Regions from separate parts of the Mesorhizobium sp. M1312 genome, predicted to be linked through region 2. Evidence: riboswitches for the same ligand, from Rfam matches in the RefSeq annotation. Region 2 holds a riboswitch; the other holds the start of a gene.
The links. A riboswitch is a leader RNA that binds a small molecule or an ion and turns the genes downstream of it on or off. The one in region 2 is predicted to bind S-adenosylmethionine.
Positions count from the first base shown of each region.

Region 1 (10,716 bases), on a different contig from region 2:
AGCCGCATTTCCCCCGGCAGATCGCCGGAAATCATGGCGCCGGCATTGTCGAGGCCGTGGGCGCGAACGTCGCTTTGAAACCGGGCACGCTTGTCGCATTCAGCTACTACAATAGCTGGGCCGAATATGCGCCCGTTCCGGCCGAATGGCTGATCCCGCTACCCACCAACTACCCGGTCGAACGCGCCGGGCAGATGGTGAACCCCATCACCGCCTGGGACCTGCTGGCGGATTCGCGTGTGCAGCCTGGACAGTGGCTGGCCGTCACCGCCGGCTATTCATCGGTTTCGACGATGGTGATGCAGTTCGCCCAACGGCGCGGCATCAACGTGATCGCGCTCGTGCGACGCTCTCACGACAGGCTCGACCTGAAGCGGCTTGGTGCCACCGCCATCCTCGATCTGTCGGGTTTGAAGGTCGGTATCAGGGAAGCGGTCATGGAAATGACCGGCGGCGCCGGGCTGAACGGGATCATCGATAATGTCGGCGGACCCGTCAGTGGCGAATTGATCCGCGCCCTCGCGATGGGCGGGCAGATGGTCATCAATGGCGGCATGAGCGCCGAGCGTTTCGAACTGCACAATTTCGACGTGCTGCTGAGCGGCGTCGAGATCAGGGCAAACATCTACCGCTACTTCTTTTCGCCGCCTGTCGAAGCCGACCGGCCGGTGTTGCGAGAGATTGTCGAGATTTTCGGCCAAGCCGATTTCCATGTCCCTGTCGGCGGCATCCATCCGCTGGCGGAGTTCGAGCTCGCCGTGACAAACAGCCTGGATCGCGCCGATCTCGGAAAACAGATTTTCAGGATGTAGCCCGGACCAAGATCCCGAACCGAAAGTCAGCGAAGCAAAAAGCGGGAACCGGTTTTCGGGTCAAACCACGAAAAAAGATCACGATCCGATCCGTTTCGCTATCTCCTCCAGCCAGTGGTCGCGGATCCCCAGCGCCTCGAGGTGCTCCAGCGTGCTGGACACGTAGTCCTCGTTCTTTCCCGACTGGCCGACGGCACCGCGAACGACGGTCGCCGCATCCGCCGCATCGAGCGCGCCGGCATATTGCTCGTGGCCACGGTCGACGACATAGGCGACTGCCGAGACCGTCTCGCCGCCGTCCGTCTCGCCCCCATCCTTCTCGTTCTTGTCGAGGCGAATGCTAAGCATGCGCTCGAGATAGACATTGGTGACCAGCTCGCGCTCGCGCAGATAGGTGATGACCTCGTTGCGCAGATCGCCGGGGACGCGGAAAGCCAGCCCGATGCAGGAGCCGCCACGGTCGAGGCCGAGCACCAGGCCGGGCCGTTCGCGCGTGCCGCGATGCACGAAGGAGTAGACGCACAGCGAGCGGCGGTAGCCGTGAAGGCGGGCGCGCCGCGTCTCGACATGCGCAAATCCCGGCCGCCAGATCAGCGAACCATAGCCAAAAACCCAAAAATCGCCCATATCGCCAAGCCTGGTTGCAGCACCGCACTGGAATCGGTGTTTTTTCAATCCGTCTCCGTCTACCTGATGTTGCCGGAAACGACAGTCCCCTCTGCAACACGCGCTAGCGAGAGCTGTAGCATGACGTCAAGTGACGAGAGTCCGCCGAATTTCCTCCGCCGGCTGTTCTGGCTTGCCGCTTTCATCGTCGTGCTGTTCGGCCTTTACAGCGCCGGCTGGTTCTACCTGGCAGACAAGGTCAAGAGCGAAGCCGACAAAGCGGTGGCCGAGCTCGAGGGCAATGGCATCGAGGCGGAGTGCGCGAATCTCACGGTGAGCGGCTATCCCTCGAGCTTCGCCGTTTCCTGCGACAGCCTGGCTTATCAGGACGACACCAGGAACGTCGCCGCCTCGCTCGGCAGCCTCCACGCGGCTACGCACATCACCCAGATCCTGTCGCCTGGCGCCGACCTGCGGGGCCCGCTCAGGACCTCCCTGCCTGGGATGGCGCCGCTGTGGATCGACTGGGACAATCTGCGAGCGAACGTCAAACTGTCCTGGCCCCTGCCCCGGCGCGTTTCGCTGGAGGCCGAGGGCCTGTCAGCCCAGACCGATCCGGCGGATGGCACTGACCCGGTCGAGCTGTTCAGCGCCGGGACAGCGACCGGACAGTTGCATCCGAACGGCCAGGACATCGACTATGCCGGGAGTTTCACCAATCTCGAAATCGATCCAGCGGCGATCGATGGCCGCGTGTTGCCGCCGCTCGACGGCAGTGGCGACGTGACGCTGAAGAACGGCGTGGCGCTGATCAAGACACAAACAGAGAGCCTGCGCGGCCAGGCGGTGGATATCGGCAAGCTCGATCTGTCGTCGGGGACCGCGCACGTCACCGTTTCCGGAACAGTTTCGGTCGATGCCGACGGGCTGATCGACGCCGACCTGATGATCAAGCTCAGCGATCCCAAGGCCGTGGCGGCAATCCTCGGCAAGGCCATTCCCGAGCAAAAGAGCCAGATCAAAACAGGCTTTGCTGGGCTGGCGCTGCTTGGCAACGAACCGTCGATGCCGCTGCGGATCGTCAGGGGCAGGGCGTCGCTCGGTTTTATCCCGCTGGGCAGGATCAAGCCGGTCGATTAGACCGTGATTGCGAACCTCCAGTTCGGAAAAGATCATGATCAAACAGGAAGATGGATGAACCGCCCGGTGAAGCTCCTGAGTGTTGGCGCGCTGACGCTCGATACGATCCTTCGCGTCGACACGCTTCCGGTGCGCCAGGGCAAGTTCATCGCGTCCGACGGCGTCCAGATCGCCTCGGGCATGGCTTCGAGCGCGGCCTGCGCCGCACGCCGCCTCGGCGCGGACGTATCGCTGTGGGCGAGCGCGGGAGACGACCTCGTCGGCGATCAGCTGGTCGCCGGGATCGAGGCCGAGGGCGTCGATTGCAGCTTTGTCCGGCGCATCATCGGCGCGAGGTCGGCACTGTCGGCCATCTTGGTCGACACGCATGGCGAGCGCATCATCGTTCCTTTCTATGACAAGCTCGCCCAGGCCGACCCCGAGGCGCTCCCCACACAGGACCTCACCGCATTCGACGCCGTCCTGGTCGATGTGCGCTGGCCAGGCGCGGCAGCTCTGGCTTTGACGGCGGCGCGCGCAATCGGCCGTCCGGCCATACTGGACGCCGACACCGCGCCACGGGACGTGCTGGAATGGCTGTTTCCGCTCGCCTCGCACATCGTCGCGTCAGAGCCGGCGGCGTTCATCCTCTGCGGCGAGGAGCAAGGTCCGCAAGAGGCCTGTGAAGCGCTGGCCAGGCGCACCGATGCATTCGTCGCGGTGACGGGCGGCGCGGCGGGAAGCTGGTGGTTCGACCGCTCGGCGGGTTCCGTGCGCCATGTCGCGGCGCCAAGGATCAAGGCAGTGGATACGCTTGCCGCCGGCGACGTGTTTCACGGCGCCTTTGCCGTTGGACTGGCGGAAGCCATGCCGATCGAACGGATATTGCGCTTTGCCAGCGCCGCCGCCGCGCTCAAATGCCAGCGCTTCGGCGGCAGGCTGGGCGCGCCGGACAGGGCCGAGACGCTGGCGATGATGGCGGCTCACTGGCCGGCGGACTGACGGCCGGGCGGTCGAGACAGGCTACTGCTTGGCTGGGTGCTCGACTGCCTGCCGGCCAAAGTCCGGTACATCGATGTCCTGGCCGGCCTCGATGATCGAGCGGCGGACGGCGCGGGTGCGGGTGAACAGGTCGTACAGTTTTTCGCCGTCGCCCCAGCGGATCGCCCGCTGCAGCGAGGCCAGATCTTCCGAGAACCGCGCAAGCATTTCGAGGATGGCGTCCTTGTTGTGCAGGCAAACGTCGCGCCACATGGTCGGGTCGGAGGCGGCCAGACGGGTGAAGTCGCGAAAGCCGGAGGCCGAATATTTGATCACCTCGGACTTGGTCACCGACTCCAGGTCGTCGGCGGTGCCGACGATATTATAGGCGATGATGTGCGGCAAATGCGAGACGATGGCCAATGTCATGTCGTGATGCTGGGGATCCATCGTGTCAATGTTGGAGCCGCAGCGGCGCCAGAATTCCGAGAGCTTTTCCAATGCGGCCGGATCAGTGCCGGGCAGCGGCGTGAAGATGCACCAGCGGTTTTCGAACAGTTCGGCAAAGCCGGCGTCCGGACCCGATTTTTCAGTGCCGGCCAGTGGATGGCCGGGAATGAAATGCACGCCGGCAGGCACATGCGGCTGCATCTGCGCAATGACCGACGCCTTGGTCGAGCCGACATCGGTGAGGATCGCGCCCTGCTTCAGCGCCGGTGCGATTTCCTCGGCGACCTCGCCCGAAGAGCCGACCGGCACCGAAACGATAACCAGGTCGGCATCGCGGACCGCATCTTTCGCATCCATCGCGTAGGAGGAGCCGAGGTCGAGTTCCCTCGCCCGCGCCAGCGTCGTTTCGCTGCGCGTCGAGATGGCGATGTGGCGGGCAAGGCCTTCGCGATGGATTACGCGGGCCAGCGACGAGCCGATCAGGCCGATGCCGACCAGCGCGATCTTTTCGAACATCGGTGATGTCATGGTTTTCTAGCTTTTCAGAAATGTCGCGAGGGCGGCGACAACGCCGCGATTGGCCTCTTCGGTGCCGATGCTCATGCGCAGTGCATTGGGGAAGCCGTAGCCGGAAACGCGCCGCAATATATAGCCGCGCGCGGAGAGGTAATCGTCCGCAGCCGCCGCCGAGTGCTTTTTGTCCTCGGGAAAGTGGATGAGGACGAAATTGCCGACGCTCGGCGTCACCCGCAGTCCGAGCTTGGTCAATTCCTCGCTCACCCATCGCAGCCAGGTTTCATTATGCGCCACGCTGCGCTCGATATGGGCGCGGTCGCGGATCGCGGCAATGCCGGCCTCGATCGCGGTCGCGTTGACGTTGAAGGGACCCCGCACGCGGTTGATCGCATCGATGATATGCATCGGTGCGTACATCCAGCCGACCCGCGCGCCGCCGAGGCCGAGCTTGGAGAAGGTGCGGGTCATGACCACGTTTTCCACACCGGCCACCAGTTCGACGCCGGCTTCATAATCGTTGCGGCGGACATATTCGGCATAGGCTGCATCCAGTACCAGAAGCACATTTCGAGGCAGGCCGGCATGCAGGCGGCGCACGCCCTGGAACGGCAAATAGGTGCCGGTCGGGTTGTTGGGATTGGCGAGGAAGATGATCCTGGTACGCGGCGTCACCGCGGCGAGGATCGCATCGACGTCGGCGCGCTCATTGGTTTCCTTGACCGACACCGGGACAGCACCTGCCGACTGGATGTAGATCTTGTAGACCATGAAGCCGTGTTCGGTGATAACAGCTTCATCGCCGGGCGCGAGATAGGTCTGCGCAAGCAGGCCCAGAATCTCGTCGGAACCGTTGGAACAAATAATGTTGGCTGGGTTTAGGCCATGCACCTCGGCGATCGCTTCCCGCAGGCGCCTGGCAGTGCCGTCGGGATATATGTCGAGTTTGGCCGCAACGTCGCGCGCGGCTTCTATCGCCTTCGGCGAGGGGCCGAGCGGGTTCTCGTTCGACGACAGTTTGTGGACCTTGGCAACGCCGGCCGGCGCCGTGCTTTTGCCCGGCACATAGGCTTCGATGTCCATGATCCCCGCGCGGGGCGTTGGACGTGCCTGATCCGATGCCTGGTTCATATCGCAAAAATCCGTCGAAAACGCTTCCGCCTAGTGTGGTGGATTTGAAGTACCTGCCATTTTGGTGGCATCAGCGCTCAGGAACTTCAAATCCAGCACACTAGAATTTATTGGTTTGTCAGTGTGGCGAATCCGAAATTCGCCCACTGCGCTGCTCCAACGCGATGCGAATTTCGGATTCGCCACACTAGAAGCCGCAGCGGAAATACAAGCCGTGGCCTGGAATGTCGAGAGGCGGCAAGCGACTGGCCGTTGACGCCGAGGCGCGCCGGTCCTAGAAGAAAGGCGAAATCCCGTGGTGATTTGGCCGGTCGGCTTGCAGCCACGTTAAACAACTCGCTAAAGGGCCGTTTGCATCCTGTAACCGGCTTTGCGAAGGCAATGCCGGTTTTTTTATTGTCCGTAGCCGGCCGGACAATCGCATCGACCCGAAAATCGGTTCCGATTTTCGGAAAAGCGCGATGGGTTAATGTATGAGGATGCGATGGTCGCGCTGCGCACGAAAAGAACCAACAACGAGGCCGACGAGCCGTCGAGCCCGGTGTTGCGTTTCGGTGCCGACAAACCGCTCAAGCTCGATGCCGGCACGCTGCTGTCACCGTTCCAGATCGCCTACAAGACTTACGGCATGCTCAACGACGCCCGCTCCAACGCCATCCTCGTCTGCCATGCACTGACCGGCGACCAGCATGTCGCCAGCACCAATCCAGTGACCGGCAAGCCAGGCTGGTGGGAAGTGCTGATCGGCCCCGGCAAGATCATCGACACCAGCCGTTTCTTCGTCATCTGCTCAAATGTCATCGGCGGCTGCCTCGGCTCGACCGGCCCCGCCTCGACCAATCCCGCCACCGGCAAGCCCTACGGGCTCGACCTGCCGATCATCACCATCCGCGACATGGTGCGGGCGCAGTTGATGCTGGTCGACCATTTCGGCATCGAAAAACTATTCTCGGTGCTCGGCGGCTCGATGGGCGGCATGCAGGTGCTGCAATGGGCGTCGAGCTATCCGGAGCGCGTTTTCTCGGCGCTGCCGATCGCCACTGGCGCGCGCCATTCCTCGCAGAACATCGCCTTCCATGAGGTCGGCCGGCAAGCGGTGATGGCCGATCCGGACTGGCATGGCGGCAAATATTTCGAGCAGGGCAAGCGCCCGGAAAAGGGGCTGGCCGTGGCACGCATGGCCGCTCACATCACTTACCTGTCGGAAGCGGCCCTGCACCGGAAGTTTGGCCGCAATCTGCAGGACCGTGAAGCGCTCACCTTCGGTTTCGATGCCGACTTCCAGATCGAGAGCTATCTGCGCCATCAGGGCATGACCTTCGTCGACCGCTTCGACGCCAACTCCTATCTCTACATGACCCGGGCGATGGACTATTTCGACCTCGCCGCCGACCATGGCGGCCGGCTGGCCGACGCCTTTGCCGGCACCAGGACCCGTTTCTGCCTGGTCTCCTTCACCAGTGACTGGCTGTTCCCGACCGAGGAGAGCCGCTCGGTCGTTCACGCGCTGAACGCGGCCGGCGCCTCGGTGTCCTTCGTCGAGATCGAGACCGATCGCGGCCACGACGCCTTCCTGCTCGACGAGCCGCAGCTGTTCGCGGCCATCAACGGCTTCATCGCCTCGGCGGCTCGCGCCAGGGGGCTCAGCGCATGATCCTGAAAAGGCGCAGACGTTCCGGACCGGCATCTTGCGCCAGGCGTCAGCGCATGACCCCGAAAAGTTGCAGACTTTTCGGACCGGGATCATGTGCCAGGCAGCGCATGGCCCCGAAAAGTTGCAGACTTTTCGGATCAAAGTCATGCGCCAAGCAAAAGGCGAGATCATGAGCGTCAACCACGCCCAGCGCGTCGACCTCGAAGTCGTCGCCGATCTCATCCCGGCCCAGTCACGGGTGCTGGACGTCGGCTCCGGCGATGGCCTGCTGCTCGAATTGCTGCAGGCGACGAAGCAGGTCGACGGCCGCGGGATGGAACTGTCGCAGCGCGGCGTCAACGAATGCGTGGCGCGCGGCCTGTCCGTCATCCAGGGCGACGCCGACAAGGATCTCAAATTCTATCCCGACAAGGGTTTTGATTTCGTCGTCCTGTCGCAGACCTTGCAGGCGACCCGCAACCCGAAGCTGGTGCTCGACGAATTGCTCAGGATCGGCAAGCACGCCATCGTCTCCTTCCCCAATTTCGGCCACTGGCGGGTGCGCCTTTCGCTGTTCCTCCAAGGGCGGATGCCGGTGACCAAGGACCTGCCCTATTCCTGGTACGACACGCCCAACATCCATTTCTGCACCATCCGCGACTTCGTCAATCTCTGTGATGAGCTCGGCGCAACGGTGGAAAAGGCAACCGCGCTCGACGCCAATGGCCAGAAAATCGGCCTCTCGATGCCATGGTGGTTCTGGAACTTCTTTGGCCAGCAAGCAGTATTCCTGCTGAAGCGATAACGGCCGTCGCATATGGCGCGCGGCCGGCAAGAGTCCGGAGACCTAGCGATTAAGTTCCGGAAAATACGGATCGGAGAAAAACCGCCGATCGCGCTCGCCTTGCAAACAGTCAACCGGTGCTGCCGCATCGACCCGGATCGATCCGGGATCGGCGCCGGGACCGGCAACACCGCTGACCTCCAGGACCAGCTTGCGGCGTATGGCGGTCACGAATTCGGAAGCGGCATAGACCGGGAGCACGAAGGAGCCTGGCCCGCCGGTAACGCACTCGGCATAATATTGATCGAGATGGCTGAAGCTGGGCGACGGGCTGATCAGGATCGGCAGGCCGTTGACGATGATGTCCTTTGCCACCGCGGCGTCGCGTGTCGTGGTGACGGGCATCCCGGTATTGTTGGGGCCATCGCCTGAAATGTCGATGACGCTGCGCGTCGCGTCGAAAGCGGCTCCATCCAAAAGCTTGGCGCCGAAGGCGAGCGCACCGGAAATCGAGGTGCCGCGAAAGCTCCTGAACGGGCGCGCCTCGATCTTGTCGGCGAAAGCGTTGGCGCTCTCAGCATTGTCGATGACCTGCCATGCAATGACCGCATCGTCGCGCACGGTGCCTGCCCATTCGAAATAGGCCAGCGCGATGCGGCCGGTCACGCCCGAACGCACCGCATTGATGAAGTCGGGGTGGCGCAGCGCCTCGACGTAGCCGGCGCGCTGCAGGGCGAATTCCTTTTCGTCCATGGAGTGCGAAATGTCGACCGCCAGCACCAGTTCGACGTCCACTGCAATGGTATCGGCGGGCGTGGCCAGTGGCGCTGCCTGGGCGCAGGCGAGGCAGGCAAGCAGGCTAATGCATGTCGCCCAAAAGTGCGCAGCGGTTTTGGGGTGGCGACATGCAAAGAAACAAAGGCTTAAAGCGTGTCGCATGAATCTCTTCAACGGGACGCGCTTTAAACGCGTCAAGCATCGTTCCAACGCCGCAGGCTTCCGAACTATACCGGCGATCTTTCGCCGCGATCACGGCGAAATAAAGCTTGGCTGCGCATAGTCGGCTACGTCTCTTGGTAGGCTGCGGCGACGGCCGGGGGTGGTTCGATCGCACCGGCCCTGACACTGACTGGCTTGAGAGCCGGCCGCTCGACGTCTTTCACGATCGCCAATGAGCGTGGAAAGAATTCAATGTTCTGCTGGCCACGGCCGATGTTGAGGATCGCGGCCTCGGCGAGACGCGCCTCCAGCATCGACAGCACCCGCCTCAGCGTTGCGCCGTCGAACGTGTCCAAAGCCTCGTCGATGATCACCCATTTCGGCTGCCGCAAGACCAGTCGGGCAAAGGCAAGCAGGCGCTGCTCGTCATCGCTCAATTCGCGCTCCCAGCGCGCCGAGCGGTCGAGCGAGGACGACAGACGCCCGAGACCGACCTCGGCAAGCACCGCCGAGATCTCGGCGTCGCTGACCGCGGCATCGGCGTGGTTGAGTACCTCGCGCAGCGTGCCGAGCGGGAAATAGGGCTTGCGGGGAACGAAGGCGGGCACCTCTCCGGCCGGCATGCCGATCCGCCCGCTTCCCCACGGCCACAGACCGGCAATGGCGCGAAAGAACAGCGTCTTGCCGGCGCGCGGATCTCCGGTGATCATGACGCGCTCGCCGGCGCGGATTTCGACATGGGGTTCGGCGAGCTTCGTACATCCGTCCCGCGACGCAACCTCGAGATTCTCGAATGTCAGCCTGCCATACGGATTTTCGCCGATCATGATGCGTTCTTCGGTGTCGTGCAGCACATCCGTTTCACCGAGCGCGATGCGGAAATCGGCGACGCGCATCAGCGTGGCGCGCCAATCGGCGATGCCGCCGATATTGTTGATGAACCAGCGCAACGAGGCATGCACCTGGTTGAAGGCGCCAACAGCCATCATCAGCCCGCCGAAGCTGATATCGCCGGCGAAATAGACCGGCGAGGCGACGAGGATCGGCGCGACGACGGTGATCCAGCCATAGGTGTCCGTCACCCAGGAAAGATTGATCTGGGCGCTGTAGATGCGCCGCATCGCGCCCAGCACCGTGCCGAGGTCGAACTCGAGCCGTCGCCTGGCGTCGGCCTCGCCATGCGCAAGCGCGATGGCATCGACATTCTCGTTGACGCGGACCACCGAGGAGCGCAGCTCCGCCTCACGCGTATAGCGGTCGCTGTTGAAGCGGATGAGCGGCCGTCCGACCAGCCAGCTCAGCCAGGAGGCGGTGCCGGCATAGAGGATCGCGGCCCACACCATGTAGCCCGGAATGGCCAGCGAATAGCCGCCGATATGGAAGACGAAGCCCGATGACAGCGACCATAAGACGCCGACGAACGAAACAAGCAGAATGAACGACTGCAACAGCCCTATGCCGAGACCGGTGGAAAGGTCGGAGAGGTGTCCGGCATCCTGCTGCAGCCGCTGGTCAGGGTTGACGCCGATGGCGCCGGCGTTGGCGAGCCGGAAGGCGCGCGCCGGCCGCATCCATTCACCGATCAGATCGAGGGTCAACGCCTCACGCAGCTTCAGCCGGATCATCTGGTCGAGCCAGGTCTGGCCGATATTTAGCACCAAAAGCCCGCCGGCGATGGCGGCAAAGACCAGAAGCTGGTGCAGGAAACCCTGCATGTCGCGCCGAGCCAGCGCGTCATAGAAGGGCTC
Region 1 covers NZ_JAMYLQ010000021.1:55,703-66,418, reverse strand. Annotated here, with positions in the region: gene NKH36_RS22455 (quinone oxidoreductase family protein) at 1-812, shown strand, start outside; gene NKH36_RS22450 (gamma-glutamylcyclotransferase) at 891-1,439, opposite strand; gene NKH36_RS22445 (DUF2125 domain-containing protein) at 1,560-2,558, shown strand; gene NKH36_RS22440 (sugar kinase) at 2,613-3,539, shown strand; gene NKH36_RS22435 (prephenate/arogenate dehydrogenase family protein) at 3,561-4,496, opposite strand; gene hisC (histidinol-phosphate transaminase) at 4,503-5,612, opposite strand; SAM riboswitch at 5,898-5,975, shown strand; gene metX (homoserine O-acetyltransferase MetX) at 6,097-7,266, shown strand; gene metW (methionine biosynthesis protein MetW) at 7,436-8,050, shown strand; gene NKH36_RS22415 (DUF1194 domain-containing protein) at 8,093-8,893, opposite strand; gene NKH36_RS22410 (ABC transporter ATP-binding protein/permease) at 9,094-10,716, opposite strand, start outside.
Region 1: linked by a shared signal. The riboswitch ahead of metX (homoserine O-acetyltransferase MetX) and the one ahead of NKH36_RS10645 (O-succinylhomoserine sulfhydrylase) in region 2 are both predicted to bind S-adenosylmethionine.

Region 2 (10,716 bases):
GGAAGAAGGAATCGCCAAACGCGGAGTACGGTGCCTTCGCAGAACTTGGGTTCCTCGTCCCACGGAGTGGGGAGAGGAACCCAGGTGAGCGTCAGTTGACGGTGCGCCGCGTGCCCGGCAGGTCGAGCGAGAAGGCGGGGATGGCGACGTCGAACGTCTCGCCCCGCTTGTTGCGCATCGTGTAGTGGCCGACCATGATGCCGGACGGCGTCGAGAGCGGGCACCCAGACGTATATTGATAACTGTCGCCGGGGTTGAGTTCGGGCTGGTCGCCGACAACGCCGGCGCCGCGCACCTCCTCGACCCGGCCGGTGCCGTCGGTGATGTGCCAATAGCGTGACAGAAGCTGCACCAATTCATCTGACTGGTTGTCGATGGTCACTTGGTAGCCCCAGACATAGCGGTTCTCCGACGGGTCGGAGCGATCTTCCAGATAGAACGGCCTGACCTGTACTTCGATGTTGCGCGTGACGGCGCTGTACATAAATTACTCCACAATATGCAGACGGAACATTCGACGCTCTCCGCAGTTTGGTCAACGGGGTGCTTCCCGTCATTGCCCGACTCCTTTGCGCGCAGGTGGCGAAGAACAATGTCATTTAAGTGACACATGACAATGATGGTGTGCAGGGCCGGGCGACTCAGCATTCTGTCGAACTGTTGAAAACGGCTTCCATGCGGCCGGTTTTTTCTGGAGTGACCCGATATGGATGGAATTGACAGTCACAAGCGCCTTGCTTTCCACAGCTCTGCTTCTTGTCAATCTCACCAGCATCCTGCTCGCTTCGTTGAAGCTGAAGCGGCCTGGCAGGATGGCGCCGCCAGCCGGCAAGGCGCCGCCGGTGTCGATCATCGTGCCGTCGCGCGGCGTTGAGCCGTTTGCCGAGGAAACGCTCGAGCGCGCCTTCTCTCTCGACTGGCCGTGCTACGAGCTCATCTTCTGCGTCGCCCATGCCGACGACCCGGTGGTCGGGCCGATTACCGATGCGATCGCCCGCTTTCCGGCCGTGCCGGCCCGGCTGCTCGTCGGCGACGATCGCATCAGCGGCAATCCGAAACTCAACAATTGCGTGAAGGGCTGGGAGGCCGCGCGCCACCACTGGGTCATCCTTGCCGATTCCAACGTCCTGATGCCGAGGGACTATGTCCAGCATCTGATGGCGGCATGGCGGCAGGACACTGGCCTTGTCTGCTCGACGCCAATCGGCTCGCGGCCGGACGGGTTCTGGGCGGAGGTCGAATGCGCTTTCCTCAACACGCTGCAGGCGCGCTGGCAATATACCGGCGAGGCGCTCGGCCTCGGTTTTGCCCAGGGCAAGAGCATGCTGTGGAACAAGCCATTGCTCGACGCCAATGGCGGCATCCGTGCGCTTGCTGCCGAGATTGCCGAGGATGCCGCTGCGACCAAGCTAGTCAACGGGCTCGGACTGCGCGTCAATCTCGTCGCCTCGCCTTTCGAGCAGCCGCTCGGTTTGCGCACATTTGGCGAAATCTGGTCGCGCCAAGCCCGCTGGGCATGCCTGCGCCGCGTCACCTTCCCCCTGTTCTTTGCGCCCGAAATACTGGTTGGCGCGGCGGTGCCGCTGGCGCTTGCGCTGGTTGCTGCGGCAGGCGCCGGCTTCAGCCTGTCGGCAACCGCCGTTGCCGTGCTGGTAGTCGCCTATCTTCCGGAATGCGCTCTCGCCTCGGCCAAGGGCTGGCACCTGTCGCTGCGCATTATCCCGGCGATGGTTGCGCGGGACGTGATGCTTCCCGCCATCTGGGTGCGCGGCTGGCTCAGCGGTGCCATCGACTGGCGCGGCAACACCATGACCATCCACACCAGCGCCGTTGCGGAATTGGAAGAGACCCCGTCGGGCGCCTGACAGCGCCTGCTTTGACGATTCGAGCGAAGCCGTTCAGCGCGTATCCCTATCTGGCGGCTTTCAAGGCCTGCTCGATGTCTTCGAGCAGGTCGTCGGTGTCCTCCAGGCCGACAGACAGCCTGAGCGTGCCCGGCCCGATGCCGAGTTCGGCGCGCGCCTCATCGCTCAGATTTTTGTGTGTCGTCGTCGCCGGATGGGTGATCAGGCTCTTGGCATCGCCGAGATTGTTGGAGATCAGCACGATATCGAGCGCGTTCTGGAAGGCGAAGGCCGTCTGTTTGCCGCCCTTGACGTCAAGGCAAATCAGCGTCGAGCCGCCCGACATCTGCTTCTTGACGACCGCCGCCTGCGGGTGATCGGCTCGGCCGGGATAGATGACGCGGGCGATCTCCGGCTGCTCGGCGAGGAAGTCCGCGATCCGGCCGGCACTTTCCGTTTGCTGGCGCACGCGCAGCGGCAGCGTTTCCAGGCCCTTCAGCAGCGTCCAGGCATTGAACGGCGACAGGCTGGGACCGGTGTGGCGGAAATAATCGTGCAGGTTCTCGTCGATCCACTTCTTGTCCGACAGGATGACGCCGCCGAGGCAGCGCCCCTGGCCGTCGATGTGCTTGGTCGCCGAATAGACGACGATATGGGCGCCGAGCTGCAACGGCTTCTGCTGCAAGGGCGTGGCAAAGACGTTGTCGACGATCAGCCGCGCGCCGATCGAATTGGCAAGCGAGGCAACGGCTGCGATGTCGACGACTTCCAGCGTCGGATTGGTCGGGCTTTCAAGGAAGAACAGCTTTGTGTTGGGCTTGACCGCCTTTTCCCAATTGGCGATTTCGGTGCCGTCGACCAGCGTCGCCTCGATGCCGTATTTCGGCGCCAGCGTTTCGACCACCCAGCGGCAGGAGCCGAACAGCGCGCGCGCCGCCACGATATGGTCGCCCGCCCGGGCACTGCACAGCAACGCCGCCGTCACCGCCGCCATGCCGGATGCGGTGGCGCGGGCATCTTCGGCGCCTTCCAGCGCACACATGCGCTTCTCGAACATGTCGACCGTCGGATTGGCATAGCGCGAATAGATGAAGCCCGGTTCCTCGCCCTTGAAGCGGGCTTCCGCCGCCTGCGCCGTGTCATAGACATAGCCTTGCGTGAGATACATCGCCTCGGAGGTCTCGCCGAAGCCGGAACGCAGCGTTCCCGCATGCACGAGTGCGGTCTGAGGCTTCCAGTTGCGCTTGTTGCTCGTCATTACCTTGTTCCAAACACCAAAAAGGTCCAAACACAAAAAAACCGGCCGCGAAAGTCGCAACCGGTCCATACGGCCTTTCGGCCCGACGGTCCTTTAGCGACTTGTTTAACGTGGCTGCAAGCCGACCGGCCAAATCACCACGGGATAACGACCCTTTAGACCCGCACCGCGCTTGCGTCAATTGCCGGCATGATTAAGAGGTTTGTACCAGCGGGTTCCGCGGCAGGAACCTGCGACAAAACGAGACCACGCCCGGCCTTCGAGCGGAGCCAGACTTTGCGGCAGACAGGCATTCTTCCCGATCAGGATATTTCCGCGCTGTTCCAGTCGGGCGCGCTGAAGTCGCCGCGCGCGCTTGATGCCGACCAGGTCCAGCCGGCCAGCCTCGACCTCAGGCTTGGCGACAAGGCCTGGCGCGTGCGCGCCTCGTTCCTGCCCGGCCCGAACCACAGGGTCGCCGAAAAACTCGACCGCCTGAAGCTGCACGAAATCAATCTCGCCGATGGTGCGGTGCTGGAAACGGGCTGCGTCTACATCGTGCCGCTGTTCGAGAGCCTGGCGCTTCCGGCAAACATTTCCGCCTCGGCTAATCCAAAGAGCTCGACCGGGCGGCTCGACATCTTCACCCGCGTGATGACCGATCGCGGCCACGAGTTCGACAAGATCGCTGCCGGCTACAACGGCCCGCTCTATCTGGAAGTCAGCCCGCGCACCTTTCCAATCGTCGTCCGCGCCGGCTCGCGGCTGTCGCAGATCAGGTTCCGCACCGGCAATGCGCTTTTGTCGGAAAGCGAGCTGCACGAATTGCACCGTGCCGAGACGCTCGTCGCCACCGAGCCACCGAATATTTCGGGCGGCGGCATCGCGCTGTCGATCGACCTCGATGGCGACAAGGACGGGCTGGTCGGCTACCGCGGCAAGCACCACACCGGCCTGGTCGATGTCGACAAGCGCGCCGCACAGGACGTCGTTGATTTTTGGGAGCCGCTCTACAAGAGCGGTGCCGGCGAATTGGTGCTTGATCCCGACGAATTCTACATCCTCGTCAGCCAGGAGGCGGTGCATGTGCCGCCGCTCTATGCCGCCGAAATGACGCCATTCGATCCGCTGGTCGGCGAGTTCCGTGTCCACTATGCCGGTTTTTTTGATCCGGGCTTCGGCCATTCGGCGGCTGGCGGCACCGGCAGCCGGGCGGTGCTCGAAGTGCGCAGCCACGAAGTGCCGTTCATCCTCGACCACGGCCAGATCGTCGGACGGCTGGTCTACGAGCACATGCTGAAGCGGCCGCAGGCGCTCTACGGCACAGATCTCGGCTCGAACTATCAGGCACAGGGCCTGAAACTGTCCAAGCATTTCCGCGCCGCGCGCTGATCGCCTATCACGATCAGACCGCGCTTGCCTGAACCCTGCGCGTCGTGCTTGGCTGTGCCCAGCCGTCAGCGTGGCTCTGAACCAAGGGAACAAAAAAGTGCAGATTTCAAGATGGATCGCATCGGCAGCAACAGCCGCCATGCTGGTGATATCAGCCGGGTCCTTGTCGGCGCAAGCACAGGAAAAGTTGAAGATCGCCACGGAAGGCGCCTATCCGCCGTTCAACACCATCACCGCGGATGGCAAGCTCGTCGGCTTCGACATCGACATCGCCAATGCGCTTTGCGCTCAGATGAAGGTCGAATGCGAACTTGTCACGCAGGACTGGGACGGCATGATCCCGGCGCTTCAGGCCAGAAAGTTCGACGCCGTCATCGCATCCATGAGCATTACCGAGGAGCGCAAGAAGCAGGTCTCTTTCACCAACAAATACTATACGACGCCGCTTTCGCTGGTGGCCTTGAAGGACAGCGATATTGCCTCGACCGAACCCGCCGCACTCGCCGGCAAGACAGTCGGCGCCCAGGCTTCGACCACCCAGGCCGACTATGCCCAGGACGTCTATAGCAAGGCCGGCGCCGAGGCGAAGCTCTATCCGACCCAGGAGGAGGCGGTCGCCGACCTGATGAACGGCCGTCTAGACGCCGTCCTTTCAGACAAATTCGTGCTGATGGACTGGATGAAGAAGTCGAGCGACGGCTGCTGCAAGATGGTCGGCGACGTCAAGAGCACTGAAACCGAAGCCGGTATCGCCGTGCGCAAGGAAGACAATGCGCTGCGCGAAAAGCTCAACGCCGCGATCGATGCGATTGTCGCCGACGGCACCTACAAGAAGATCCAGGCCAAATATTTCGACTTCGATATTTATTGAGGTCTAAGCTGCCGATCTCCCCGTTGTGGGGAGATCGAGCTGTTGTAACCCGTTCAAAGCGCCTTCACCGCCACCGTCACCGGTTGCTCGATCTCAAGCGGGTTGCGCAGCGGCAGGCCGAAATCCTTGGCCTCGATCTCGAAGACGTCGCCGGCTTCGGTCCTGATGCCGTCGGCGAAGGACAGTGTTGCCGTGCCGAACATGTGCACATGAACGTCGCCCGGCTGGCGGAAGGCCGAGTATTTGAAGTGGTGATGTTCGAGATTGGCAATGGTGTGCGACATGTTCGCCTCGCCCGACAGGAATGGCTTTTCCCATAGCAGCTTGCCGTCGCGGATGATGCGCGAGGAGCCCCGGACGTCGGACGGGAGTTCGCCGATCAGGATCTCCGGCCCGAACGAAGCGTTGCGCAGCTTGGAATGCGCGAGGAAGAGATAGTTCACGCGCTCGGTGACATGGTCGGAAAACTCGTTTGACAGCGTGAAGCCGACGCGGAACGGGGCGCCGTCGTCGCCGATGACATAGATGCCGGCGACTTCCGGCTCCTCGCCGGCATCCTGGGCGAAGGCGGGCGACAGAAGCGCCGCACCGGGCGCCACCGCCATGGTGCCGTTGCCCTTGTAGAACCATTCCGGCTGCACGCCCGTCTGGCCCTTGGCCGGCTTGCCGCCCTCCAGCCCCATGCGGAACATCTTCATGGAATCGGTGAGCTGCTCTTCGCGATCGGCATCGAGTTTCTTGTGCATGGCATCGCGGGTCGCGGCGGAGCCGAGATGCGTCAGCCCGGTGCCGGTGAGATGGAGATGCGCCGGGTCGGGATGGTTGATCGGCGACGATAGCCGCCCCTTCTTGTATGCGGCATCGAGGTCGACCGCTTCACCGAAGCCCTTGCGCTCGATGAGGGCGACAAGTCCGGTGCCGGTGCGCGCGGCCTCCATCGCCAGCGAATAGACGCTGCGGGCGCCGTTGATGATCCGGGTCTTGCCGCCGTTGCGGGCAACGACGCGGATGGTCTCTGCGTCGTCGAGGATCTGGGAGATCAGCATGATGTACCCTCTCTCAATTGCCTTTGGCCTGGCTGCCGGGTTGGCAAACCTTGACCAGCGCGGCTCGGATGGTATCCGCGCCACTGGTGAACTCTTCGTCCGGATTGCGCTCGCGGGCCCGGTCCCCTTGGGGACTTCTTTGCGCCGCCCGGCAGCGCCGCGATGTGACCCGTGCCTCCTCAAAGCGCGCCGCGTTTGAAAGGCGGCCTGCTTTAATCCCTAGTTTTTATGCATGCCGTTGTCCCAACACGCTGCACACGTTTGGCGACATGCATGAGTTCCCTCGCCCTCAAGCCTTGTTCTTGTTGTAGACGTCGAAGACCACGGCGCCGAGCAGCACCAGGCCTTTGACCACCTGTTGCCAATCGACGTTGACGCCCATGATCGACATGCCGTTATTCATGACGCCCATGATGAAACCGCCGACCACCGCGCCAATAACCTGACCGACGCCGCCCATCGCCGAAGCGCCGCCGATGAACACGGCGGCGATGACGTCGAGCTCGCTGCCGAGGCCGGCCGCCGGAACCGCTTGGCCAAGGCGCGCCGCTATGATCAGCCCGCCGAGCGCCGAGAGCACGCCCATATTGATGAACACCATCAGGGTCAGCCGCTCGGTCTTGATACCCGATAGCTGCGCCGCCTTGGCATTGCCGCCCATTGCGTAGATACGGCGGCCGACCGTCATGCGTTTGGTGACGAAGACGAACAGCGCGATCAGCACGCCCATCACTACGAGAACGATTGGCAGCCCTCTGTAGGTGGCGAATTGGTAGACCAGAAACAGCGCCAGAGCGCTGGTCACCAGGGTCTTGACGACGAACAGCGTGAAGGGTTCGGCTTCGTAGCCATGCCGCTCGCGGCTGCGCCGTGCCCTGAGCCCGAAATAGGCATAGGCGAGCACGGCGACGAGCCCGATCACGATCGTCGTCATGTGCAGCGTCAGGCCGCTGCCGACGATGGTCTTGCCGGCGGCGTTCACGACCGGCGGGATCAGCGTCAACGAGCCGATCACGTCGGGAATGAAGCCGGAGCTGAGCGCCTTGAAGCCGGCTGGAAGCGGCCCCACGGAAGACCCGCCACCCAGCAGCGCCTGGCAGATGCCGCGGAAGATCAACATCCCCGCCAGCGTGACGATGAAGCTCGGTATTCGATGATAGGCGATCCAGTAGCCTTGTGCCGCGCCGATTGCGCCGCCGACGATCAGGCAGATGATCGACACCACCAGCGGATTGCTGAAAGGGCCGAGAGGCCAGATGACCATCATCATCGCCGCCAGCGCACCGATGAAACCGGCGACGGACCCGACGCTGAGATCGATATGGCCGGAGACGATCACCAGCAGCATGCCCAGCGCCATCACGATGATGAAGCTGTTCTGCTGCACCAGGTTACTCAAGTTCACCGGCTTGAACAGCGTTCCGGATGTCGTGTACTGGAAGAACACCATGATGGCGATCAGCGCCAGGATCAGGCCGTATTCGCGCAGGTTGGTGACCAGCGCCGAGACGGCAACGCGCGGCCCCTGCTGCACATCTTCGGCGACGCCGCTTTTCGGGACGGGAGCGCTTTCGGTGCTCATGATGCTTTTCCTTCTCCGCGAACGATGGCGCGCATAATCTTTTCCTGGCTGGCATCGCTCGCCGCCATTTCGCCGACGATACGTCCTTCGTTCATGACATAGATGCGGTCGGTGATGCCGAGCAGTTCGGGCATCTCTGACGAGATGACGATGATCGCCTTACCCTCCGAGGCGAGACGCGCGACGATCGTATAGATTTCATACTTGGCGCCAACGTCGATGCCGCGGGTCGGCTCGTCGAGGATCAGCACCTCCGGATTGGCGAACAGCCACTTCGACAGCACCACCTTCTGTTGATTGCCGCCCGATAGATTGCCGGTCATCTGATAGACGCTGGAGGAGCGGATGTTGGTCTTGGCCTTGTAGTCGTTGGCGACGGCGAGCTCGCGCATGTCGTCGATCACGCTGTGGCGCGACACGCCGGGAAGATTGGCCAGCGTGATGTTGTGCTTGATGTGATCGATCAGGTTGAGACCGTAGGTCTTGCGGTCTTCGGTGACGTAAGCAATGCCGTGTTCCACTGCCTTGCTGACAGAGGAGACATCGATGGGTTTGCCCTTGAGCAGCACCTCGCCCGTGATGCGGCGGCCATAGGAGCGGCCGAACAGGCTCATCGCGAATTCGGTGCGTCCGGCGCCCATCAGCCCGGCGATCCCCACCACCTCGCCCTTGCGGACGTCGATGTCGATGCCCTTGATCACTTGCCGCTCGGCGTGGATCGGGTGATAGACCGACCAATTCCTCACCTGGAGCACGATCTCACCGATCTCGGGCTCGCGCGACGGATAACGGTCGTCCAGCGAACGGCCGACCATCGAGGTGATGATGCGGTCTTCCGAAATGTCTTTCTTAGGCAGCGTCTCGATGGTCCGCCCGTCGCGGATGATCGTGACCTTGTCGGCGACCCGGTTGATCTCGTTGAGCTTGTGCGAGATCAGGATCGAGGTGATGCCCTGCCGCTTGAATTCGAGCAGCAGGTCGAGCAGCGCCTGGCTGTCCTTTTCGGACAGGCTCGCCGTCGGTTCGTCGAGGATCAGCAGCTGCACTTCCTTGCTGAGCGCCTTGGCGATCTCGACCAGTTGCTGCTTGCCGACGCCGATATTGGTAATCAGCGTCTTCGGGTCTTCCTTAAGGCCGACCTTTTTGAGCAGAGCGCTGGTGCGCGCCTCGTTGGCGTCCCAGTCGATGACACCGTATCTGGCGTGCTCGTTGCCGAGAAAGATGTTTTCGGCGATCGACAGCATCGGAACCAGCGCGAGTTCCTGGTGGATGATGACGATGCCGCGGCGCTCGCTGTCGTGGATGCCCTTGAAATGGCACTCATCGCCGCGATAAACGATCTCGCCGTCATAAGTGCCGGATGGATACACGCCCGACAGCACCTTCATCAGCGTCGACTTGCCGGCGCCGTTCTCGCCGACAACGGCGTGAATCTCGCCTTCCTCGACGCTGAGGTTGACATTCGACAGCGCCTTGACGCCGGGAAACGTCTTGGTGATGTCACGCATCTCCAAAATCGTCGAGGCCATCAGGAATACCACTCCTCCGAGGTCCGGTAACAATACCGGGGTCGCTCGCTAACGAAAAGGGGTCCTGCGTTACGCAGGACCCCGGGTTTTACAACTGCGGTTACTTCAGTTCTTCGGCCTTGATGTAGCCGGAATCGACCACCAGCGCCTGGTAGTTTGACTTGTCGACCTCATGCGGCGTCAGCAGGATCGAGGGGACGACCTTGACGTCGTTGTTGTAGGTCTTGGTATCGAGGCCTTCCGGCTTGCCGCCCGAGAGCACTTTGTCGATAAGCTCAACCGTCGCCTTGGCGAGTTCGCGGGTGTCCTTGAACACGGTCGAGTACTGCTCGCCGGCGATGATCGCCTTGACCGAAGCGGTTTCGGCGTCCTGGCCGGTGACGATCGGCCAGGGCTGATCGGCCGTGCCGTAACCGACGGCGCGCAACGAGGCGATGATGCCGCGCGACAGACCGTCATACGGCGAAAGTACGCCATCGACGCGGCTGCCATCCGAATAATTGGCGGAGAGCAGATTGTCCATGCGGGCCTGCGCCGTCGCTGCCAGCCAGCGGAGCGTGCCGACCTTGTCCATGCCCATCTGGCCGGACTTCACGACGAGGGTCTTGTCGTCGATCAGCGGCTGGAGAACGGACATCGCGCCGTCGTAGAAGAAGAAGGCGTTGTTGTCGTCCGGCGAACCGCCGAACAGCTCGATGTTGAACGGACCCTTGTTTTCCGGATAGCCGAGGCCCTTGAGCAGCGATTTGGCCTGGATGACGCCGACGCCGAAATTGTCGAACGTGGTATAGTAGTCGACATTCGGGGTCTTCTTGATCAGCCGGTCATAAGCGACGACGACGACGCCGGCGTCAGCCGCCTTCTGCAGCGCGTCCGACAACGTGGTGCCGTCGATCGAGGCGATGATCAGCGCCTTCGGGCCCTTGGTGATTTCGTTTTCCAGCTGGCTGAGCTGATTGGGGATATCGTCCTGCGCATATTGCAGGTCGACAGTGTAGCCCAGCGCCTCGAGCTGGGACTTGACGGCGTCGCCGTCGTTGATCCAGCGCTGCGAGGTCTTGGTGGGCATCAGCACGCCGATGAGGCCTTCGCCTGCCTTCGCCGGGACCGTCATGGCCGCGATGCTAAGGGCCGCGACGGCGGCCAGTGTCTTGATGATCTTCACATTAACTCTCCCTGGTTGATGGACGCGCACCCTGGGTTTCGTGGGCCGCG
Region 2 covers NZ_JAMYLQ010000006.1:216,691-227,406, reverse strand. Annotated here, with positions in the region: gene apaG (Co2+/Mg2+ efflux facilitator ApaG/CorD) at 92-484, opposite strand; gene NKH36_RS10650 (glycosyltransferase) at 711-1,865, shown strand; gene NKH36_RS10645 (O-succinylhomoserine sulfhydrylase) at 1,912-3,102, opposite strand; SAM riboswitch at 3,176-3,253, opposite strand; gene NKH36_RS10640 (2'-deoxycytidine 5'-triphosphate deaminase) at 3,379-4,473, shown strand; gene NKH36_RS10635 (ABC transporter substrate-binding protein) at 4,571-5,344, shown strand; gene araD1 (AraD1 family protein) at 5,398-6,390, opposite strand; gene mmsB (multiple monosaccharide ABC transporter permease) at 6,680-7,972, opposite strand; gene mmsA (multiple monosaccharide ABC transporter ATP-binding protein) at 7,969-9,501, opposite strand; gene chvE (multiple monosaccharide ABC transporter substrate-binding protein) at 9,602-10,666, opposite strand.